Regions from separate parts of the Flavonifractor sp. genome, predicted to be linked through region 2. Evidence: predicted binding sites of a transcription regulator. Region 2 holds the regulator's gene; the other holds the start of a gene.
What was found. Region 2 encodes LexA, which represses DNA repair genes until DNA is damaged. Its sites were predicted from a motif close to CNAACANNTGTTNG; they were not measured.

Region 1 (4,408 bases), on a different contig from region 2:
CACCAGCACCCCGTCAAGCTCGGAGAAGCGGGTGAAGCCCTTGAGCAGGTGGGCCTCCCCGGTCAGGTGCTGGACGGCCTTCCACACCACGGCCACCCGCTCGTCTGCCAGGCCCCGGGTGAACCCGGGCCCCAGCTGGTAGCCCAGCCGCAGGAAGCGCCACAGGTGGAGCTCCTTCTCCTCCAGGCAGGTGAGAAAACCCTGCACCACCAGCCGCTTCCCCTCCGCCCCCAGCTTTTTGTCCAGGGACTGGTATACCCGCCGGGCCTTGGCCTGGTCTGTCCCGATGTGCCGCTCCGGCCACAGGGTGAGCCGCCCGTCCTCCGGGGTGGAGAAGCTCATGGGCTCCTCCCGGCCGGCGTAGCTGTCAAACACGCAGGTGAGAAACCCGGCGAAGCTGCCGTCGTACACATAGGAGACCTGTGTCCAGCTCATGCCGTCCCCTCCTGTCCCGCCGGAGCAAAGAGGGACAGCTGCTCCGGCTCCGCCCCCGCCAGGGCGGGCCTCTCCAGGGCCACCAGGTGGCGGAGCACCCCGTCCGGGTTCACCCGCAGGCCCTCCAGCATCTTCCCCGAGCAGGTGAGAAAGTACTGGGCCCGCTTGAGCACCACCCCCAGGGTTTTCAGGCCGGAGAAGGTGAGGGGGCCCACCCGCCGGGCGGTGAGGATGCGCCGTGCGGAGCGCACCCCGATGCCGGGCACCCGCAGCAGGGTCTCGTAGTCGGCCCGGTTGACCTCCACCGGGAAGAAGTCCAGGTGGCGCAGGGCCCAGGAGCACTTGGGATCCACCCTGGGGTCGAAGTTGGGCGCCGTGTCGTCCAGCAGCTCCTCCGCCCGGAAGTGGTAGAACCGCAGCAGCCAGTCCGCCTGGTACAGCCGGTGCTCCCGCAGCAGGGGCGGCTTGAAATCCGCCCGGGCGGGGAGGAGGGCGCTGTCCGACACCGGCATGTAGGCCGAGTAGAACACCCGCTTGAGCTGGTACTTGTCGTAGAGGGCCTGGGTGAGGGTGAGGATATGCCTGTCGCTCTCCGGCGTGGCTCCGATGATCATCTGGGTGGACTGGCCCGCCGGGGCAAACCGGGGGGCGTGGCGGTATTTTGCCAGCTCGCCGCGGCTCTCCCGGATGCCGTCCCGGATCTGGGCCATGGGGGCCAGGATGGCCCCCTTTTCCTTGTCGGGACACAGGCGGCTGAGGCTCTCCTCGCTGGGCAGCTCGATGTTGACGCTCAGCCGGTCGGCCAGCAGCCCCAGCCGCCGGGTGAGGAGGGGATCGGCCCCGGGGATGGCCTTGGCGTGGATGTAGCCATAGAAGCCGTACTCCTCCCGCAGGAGCCGGAGGGTCTCGATCATGGCCTCGGTGGTGCGGTCGGGGCCGCCCCACACGGCGGAGGAGAGGAACAGCCCCTCGATGTAGTTGCGCCGGTAGAAGGCGATGGTGAGCTCCGCCAGCTCCCGGGGGGTGAAGGCCGCCCTCGGCAGGTCGTTGGAGCGGCGGTTGACGCAGTAGGCGCAGTCGTAGGCGCAGCGATTGGTCAGCAGCACCTTCAGCAGGGTGACGCACCGGCCGTCGGCGGAGAAGGTGTGGCAGCAGCCGGCGGCCATGGTGCTGCCCAGCCCGCCGGGCCGGGCGGAGCGATCCAGCCCGCTGGAGGTGCAGGCCGCGTCGTACTTGGCCGCGTCGGCCAGGATGGTCAGCTTGTCCAGCAGCTCCACGCCGCTTTCCCCCCTCCCGTTTTTCTCCATTATAACTCGAACATACGTTCTGGTCAAGGGCAAAAAACGCGCCCGATCCCCGGCGGGATCGGGCGCGGTGCGCTCTGGCGCTCAGGCCTGGGTCTGGGCCTCCACATAGGCGTGGAAGGCCGCCTCGCCGGCGTCGGCGTCCTCGGCGATCAGGTAGAAGGCGTAGCCGTTCTCCACCAGGATCCGGGCGTCCTCCACCTTGGGCAGGTTCTGGGACAGATACCAGGAGAAGGTGTCGTGCTGGGCCTGGCGGTGGGCATCCAGGGCGGCCTTCACGGCCTCCTCGTCGGCGCCCTCGGCCAGCTTGCCGATCACCAGGGTGTCGGGGGTGGTGTTCATGGAGGTGAAGGCGATGAGCTGCTCAAAGGAGCCCTCGGGCAGCTGGAAGGCCTGCTCGGCCTCGCTGCCCTCGGTGCGCATGGCGTAGGCCATGCCGCTGTCCTCCATGATCTGGTAGGCGGCCTTCACCATGGGGTCGTTGTTGGGGGTGGTGATGTCGATGCGGTTCACGTCCAGCTCGGGGTTCAGGTTCACCGTGTAGCCCTCCCAGCCGTCAAACACGTCGGCGGAGACAAAGGTGACGCCGCCCACCACGGCCACGCCGTCCACCTCCACGGGGGCGTCGTTGACGGTGACGCTGTTGTCGGAGAAGCTGACCACAATCCGGTTGTCGCCGAAGTAGAACCAGCTCTCGTTGTTCTCCTCGTCCCAGTAGGCGGAGCCGTGGTCGGCCTCGGCCAGCAGGCGCAGGGGGAGCAGGGTGCCGCCCTCCACGCCGGGGATGCCGGTGAGATCCAGGGTCTCGCCGTTGAGCACCAGGGCGGTGCCGTAACCGGTGTCGGCGGAGATGGGCACGGCGGTCTCCTCCGCCGCCAGGGCGGGGGCGGTCAGGGAGCCGGCCAGGGCCAGCGTCAGGGCAAGGGTACCGATTTTTTTCATTTCCATTCTCCTTCTGTGTTGGGGTAAGCAGGCTCTTAGACGGCGCGGCCCGGAAAAAGATCCCGTTTTTTTCAATTATTTTGCCACCGGGGCGAATTTCCCCCGGATCAGGCCGCACAGGGCCGCCGGGGCGAGCTCCACCTGGGCGCCGATCTTTCCGGCGCTGACCACGATGGTGTCCAGGCCCTCCACGCTCTCGTCCAGCACGGTGGGAAACTGCTTCTTCATCCCCACCGGGGAGCAGCCCCCGTGGACGTAGCCGGTGAGGGGGAGCAGCTGGGCCTGTTTGAGCATCTCGATGGACTTCTCCCCCGCCGCCCGGGCCGCCGCCTTGAGATCCAGTTCCCTTCCCACGGGGATGACGAACACGTAGTATTTTTTGCTGGCCCCCTGGGTCACCAGGGTCTTGCACACGCAGGAGGGATCCCGGTCAATGAGGGCGGCCACGCTCACCCCGTCCACCGCCCCGTCGGGGTGGGCGTAGTGGTGGGGGGTGTAGGCCACCTTTTTCTGGTCTAAAATCCGCATTACGTTGGTTTTTTCCTCCGCCATGGTTGCATCGCTCCCGTGATCTGGTATAAGATATATCGTAGGCTGGTTTGTCGAAAACCCCTCCAAGCCGCAGGGTTCGGAGGGAAAGATCGTGTGAAAGAAAACCGTCAGGGTTTTCTTTCGCGTGCAATCAAACGACTTTCTGAACCCGCAGAAAAGGGTTCAGAAAGTCCGGCAGCTTGTCCCAAAGGGCTTTGGCCCTCTGGGGCAAGCTGATCATACTACAAAAGAGGAGCGGATGCAAATGCTGAATCTGAATATCGACGAGGGGCGGGGGCAGCTCTTTAACATCGCCCAGCGGCTGCTGGCCATCGACAGCCCCAGCGGCTACACCGAACAGGCGGCCCGGGAGGTGGAGCAGATCGCCCGGGATCACAGCTACCCCACCCGCCGCACCAACAAGGGCAGCGTGATCGTGTCGGTGCCCGGCCGGGAGAAGGGGAAGAAGCTCGGCCTGTGCGCCCACATCGACACCCTGGGGCTGATGGTGCGCTCCATCACCGCCGACGGCATGCTGATGACCACCAGAATCGGCGGGCCCATCCTGCCCACCCTGGATGGGGAGTACTGCCGCATCCGCACCCGGGAGGGGAAGGTATACACCGGCACCATTCTGTCCCTCTCCCCGGCGGCCCACGTGTTTGACGACGTGCTCACCCGCCCCCGGGACGAGAAGAACCTGGCGGTGCGCATCGACGAGAAGGTGCGCACCCGGGAGGATGTGGAGGCCCTGGGCATCTGCGCCGGCGACTTCGTGTGCATCGACCCCAAGACGGAGGTGACGGAGAGCGGCTTCCTCAAGTCCCGCTTCATCGACGACAAGGGCAGCGCCGCCTGCCTGCTGACCCTGCTGCGGCTGATGCACTTCAACGGCCTGCGCCCCCGGTACGACACCGAGGTGTGCTTCACCGTCCACGAGGAGGTGGGCCACGGCGGCGCCACCCTGCCGGTGGTGGACGAGCTGCTGGCGGTGGACATGGGCTGCGTGGGGGACGATCTGAACTGCACCGAGTACCAGGTGTCCATCTGCGCCAAGGACAACAACGGCCCCTATGACTACGGCATGGTGACCCGGCTGGTGGAGCTGGCAAAGGCCAACGGGGTGGACTACGCCGTGGACATCTACCCCCACTACGGCTCCGACGTGGCGGCGGCCTGGGAGGCCGGGATGGACG
Region 2 (4,408 bases):
CCCAGGGGGACGTGAAGGGGGCTCTGATCCGGTTCGCCCTGCCCTTCCTGGGGGCCTCGCTGCTGCAGTTTCTCTACGGCGCGGTGGATCTCATCGTGGTGGGCCAGTTTGACGACCAGGCGGGCATCACCGCCGTGTCCACCGGCAGCCAGGTGATGCAGGCGGTGACCAACTTCATCATCGGCCTGTCCACCGGCGGCACGGTGCTGGTGGGCCAGTACCTGGGCGCCGGGCGGAGGGGGGACGTGAGCCGCTCCATCGGCACCCTGTTCACCCTCTTCGCCGCCATCGCCGTGGCCCTGGCCCTGGTGTTCGCCCTGTCCACCAACGCCATCGTGGCCCTGATGCAGGTGCCGGCGGAGGCGGTGGCCCCCGCCCGGCAGTACCTGTTCATCTGCGCCTGCGGCCTGGTGTTCATCACCGGGTACAACATGGTCAGCGCCGTGCTCCGGGGCCTGGGGGACTCCAAGCGGCCCATGTACTTTGTGCTGGTGGCCTGCGTCATCAACATCGTGGGGGATCTGCTGCTGGTGGGGGTGTTCGGCCTGGGGGCTGCCGGGGCCGCCATCGCCACCGTGGCCGCCCAGGGGGTGAGCCTCCTTCTGGCCCTGGCGGTGCTGCGGCACCGGGACTTCCCCTTTGACTTCAAGCTGCCCTCCTTCCGGCCCCAGGGGGAGAAGGCGGCCAAGCTGCTGCGGCTGGGCCTGCCGGTGGCGGTGCAGAACGTGCTGGTCACCCTGTCCTTCCTGATCATCACCGCCATCGTCAACCACATGGACGTGCTGGCCCAGTCCGCCGCCGTGGGGGTGGTGGAGCGGGTCACCGGCTTCATCATGCTCTTCCCCTCCGCCTTCATGTCCGCCATCTCCGCCATGACCGCCCAGAACATGGGCGCCGGCCGGCCCGACCGGGCGCGGCAGGCCCTGAAAGTCGGCATCCTCCTGTGCCTCATCGCCGACCTGGTCATGTTCGCCCTGATCCAGGCCTTCCCCGGCCAGGCCCTGCGGCTCTTCACCCCCGACGCCGAGGTGATCCGCCACGGGGTGCTCTACCTGCGCACCTACAGCATCGACTGCATCCTGGTCACCTTTGTGTTCACCCTCAACGGCTTCTACGCCGGCTGCGGCCGCACCGGCTTCACCCTGTTCAACGACCTCACCGCCACCTTCCTGGTGCGGGTGCCGGTGGTGTTCTTCATGAGCCGCATCGCCGGGGTGACCCTGCTCCAGATCGGCATCGCCGCCCCGGCGGCCTCGGCGGTGCAGGTGCTGCTCCAGCTGCTCTACCTGCGCACCGGGCGGTGGAACCGCTCCGTCCTGGGGGAGGGGAGGCCATGACCGCCGAGGTGCTGGCCTTCCTGGGGGGCGACCCCAGGAAGCTCGCCATTTTCGAGGCCTATGAGGCGGCGGTGCTGGCCTGCGGGGAGAGCACCAGGAAGGTGACCAAGACCCAGATTTCCTGGGGAAACCCGTATCTGTTCGCCATGCTGTCCCACCCCCGGCGGGCCGCCGACCGGAAGGCCGGCGCCCTGCTGGCCACCTTCGGCCTCAACCGCCGGCTGGACAGCCCCCGCATCCTCCAGGCCGTGGAGCCCTACCCCGGCCGGTGGACCCACCACCTGCTGCTCTCCCGGCCGGAGGAGGCGGACGGCCAGCTGCGGGCCTGGCTGGCGGAGGCCTACCAATTCGCACAGGCAAAACAGCGTGGGAGATAGAACAAATGTTTGCAATCGGGCCCCTTCTGTGCTATACTCACGGTAGATTGACGCAAACTGACATGAGGAGGGTCTGCCATGAGTGCGCTCACCCCCAAGCAGCAGCAGATCTACGACTTTATTCTCTCCTTCTCCGGCCGCCACGGCTATCCCCCGTCGGTGCGGGAGATCGGGGAGCACGTGGGGCTCAAATCCCCCTCCACCGTCCACTTCCACCTGAAGGGGCTGGAGGCGGCGGGGCTGATCACCAAGGACAAGGGGAAGACCCGGGCCATCACCGTCTGTCCGGAGCAGGGGGAGGCCGTCCCCGGGTCGGGGCAGGTGCCCATTGTGGGCAATGTGGCCGCCGGCGCCCCCATCCTGGCCCAGGAGTGCATCGAGGACTACCTGACCTTCGACACCGGCGGCCGCACCGGGGAGCACTTTGCCCTGCGGGTGCGGGGGGAGTCCATGAGGGACGCGGGCATCCTGCCCGGCGACCTGGTGGTGGTGCACCAGCAGCCGGACGCCAACAGCGGGGAGATCGTGGTGGCCCTCTTTGAGGACGAGGCCACGGTCAAGACCCTGCGCCGGAAGGACGGCCACGTCTGGCTCATGCCGGAAAACCCGGAGTATGAGCCCATCGACGGCGACGGCTGCACCATCCTGGGCAAGGTGGTGGCCGTGGTGCGGAGGTACTGAGGGTGACGCCATGAACTGCATCGTATTTGACGCCCCTGTGGGCCCCCTGGGCCTGGAGGAGGAGGGCGGGGCGCTGAGGCGCCTCTACCTCCCCAACCAGCCGGCGGAGCCGGCGGGGGAGGAGACCCCGGTGCTCGCCAGGGGCCGGGCGGAGCTGCTGGAATACTTCCGGGGGGAGCGGCGGGCCTTCACCGTGCCCCTGGAGCCCCGGGGCACGCCCTTTCAAAGGCGGGTGTGGGACGCCCTGGCGGCGGTGCCCTGGGGGAAGACCGTCACCTACGGGGCGCTGGCCCGGCAAATCGGCAGCCCCGGGGCCGTCCGGGCGGTGGGGCAGGCCAACCACCGCAATCCCCTGCCCATCTTCCTGCCCTGCCACCGGGTGGTGGGGGCGGACGGGTCGCTGACGGGCTACGCCGGCGGCCTGGACATGAAACGATTTTTACTGGAGCTGGAGGGAGCCGCGTATGGGAAAAAATGACCGCTTTCAGATTATCTACACCCAGGGGGTGGCCGACATCACCCGCATCCTGCTGGACACCGAGACAGGGGTGCTCTACCTGGAGATGGCCAGCGGCTACGCCGGGGGGATCACCCCCCTGCTGGACGCCGACGGGAAGCCCATGAAGTGGGCCCCCAGGGAGGGCCAGGCATGAGGCTGGTCACCTGGAATGTCAACGGCCTGCGGGCCTGTCTGGGCAAGGGCTTTCTCGACTTCGCCGCCCGGGCGGACGCCGACGTGATCTGCCTGCAGGAGACCAAGCTCCAGCCCCACCAGATCGAGCTGGAGCTGCCCGGCTATGCCCTGTACTGGAACAGCGCGGAGAAGAAGGGCTATTCCGGCACCGCCGTCTTCACCCGGGTGGAGCCGCTGGAGGTCACCTGCGGCCTGGGCATCGACCGGCACGACCACGAGGGCAGGGTGATCACCGCGGAGTTTTCCGATTTCTACCTGGTGTGCTGCTACACCCCCAACGCCCAGGAGGGGCTGGCCCGCATCGACTACCGCATGGAGTGGGAGGACGACTTCCGGGACTATCTCATGGAGCTGGACAGGGTCAAGCCGGTGATTTTGTGCGGCGATCTCAACGTGGCCCATGAGGAGATCGACCTGAAAAACCCCAAGACCAACCGGGGCAGCGCCGGCTTCTCCGACCAGGAGCGGGGAAAGATGACCGCCCTGCTCTCCAGCGGCTTTACCGACACCTTCCGCGCCCTCTATCCGGACAAGACCGGGGCCTACACCTGGTGGAGCTACCGCTTCAACGCCCGGAAGAACAACGCCGGGTGGCGCATCGACTACTTCATCGTCTCCGACCGGCTCATGCCCCGGGTGGAGGATCAGATCATCCACAGCGAGGTCACCGGCAGCGACCACTGCCCCGTGGAGCTGGTGCTGCGGGATACCCCGTAGTGGGCCGGACACCTGGCCGGCCCACTGTCTGCCGGGGGGCCCCTCGCGGGGCGCGCCTGTGCTGCGCCGCCCAATGAAATACAGCGCCCCCGCGCCGGGATGGCTTGCCATCCGGCGCGGGGGCGTTCCGTTTAATCGCTGAGGTAGTAGGGCTTCATCAGGCTGGGCTGCTCGGTGGAGTCCTTCTGCCCGTTGGAGCGGAGCACCACCTCGGGGGGCCGGCCGGGCCGGCGGCCCTTGGAGCCCCGGTTTTTCTTCCGGCGGGGCTCCTCTTTGTGGAGGGGCTCGGCGGCGGGGGCGGCCTTTTTCTTGTTGGCCTTCTTGGACTGGCCCTGGGGCTGGACGGCCTCCGCCTTGGGGGCCTTGGCCGCCTGCTTGGGCGCCTTGGGCTTTTTGGGGGCCTGTGCGCGGGGCCGGGGGGCCAGCAGGCGGGCGGTGGCGTCCATGATCACGTCGCTGGCCAGGGGGTCGGGCTTGCGGAAGTCGGCAAAGTCCGGCTCCGGCGCGCTGGGCCGGACGGGGTTGGTGGCGGTCAGGGCCTCCTCCAGGGTGGCGCTGCTGCGCTTGCCCCGGTTCCGCCGCTTCTTGGCGGGGGTCTCCGC

Region 1: the regulator LexA is predicted to act here: its motif matches at 1,750-1,763, upstream of QZ378_RS07520 (putative DNA modification/repair radical SAM protein).

What each region holds. Positions count from the first base shown of each region.
Region 1 is NZ_JAHZDL010000046.1:1,864-6,271, reverse strand. It holds gene QZ378_RS07525 (TIGR03915 family putative DNA repair protein) at 1-435, opposite strand, end outside; gene QZ378_RS07520 (putative DNA modification/repair radical SAM protein) at 432-1,712, opposite strand; gene QZ378_RS07515 (DUF4358 domain-containing protein) at 1,824-2,681, opposite strand; gene ybaK (Cys-tRNA(Pro) deacylase) at 2,757-3,233, opposite strand; gene QZ378_RS07505 (M42 family metallopeptidase) at 3,478-4,408, shown strand, end outside.
Region 2 is NZ_JAHZDL010000062.1:513-4,920, reverse strand. It holds gene QZ378_RS08925 (MATE family efflux transporter) at 1-1,337, shown strand, start outside; gene QZ378_RS08920 (DUF5655 domain-containing protein) at 1,334-1,714, shown strand; gene lexA (transcriptional repressor LexA) at 1,793-2,395, shown strand; gene QZ378_RS08910 (methylated-DNA--[protein]-cysteine S-methyltransferase) at 2,406-2,873, shown strand; gene QZ378_RS08905 (DUF6440 family protein) at 2,860-3,048, shown strand; gene QZ378_RS08900 (exodeoxyribonuclease III) at 3,045-3,806, shown strand; partial or broken gene QZ378_RS08895 (helicase-related protein) at 3,938-4,408, opposite strand, start outside.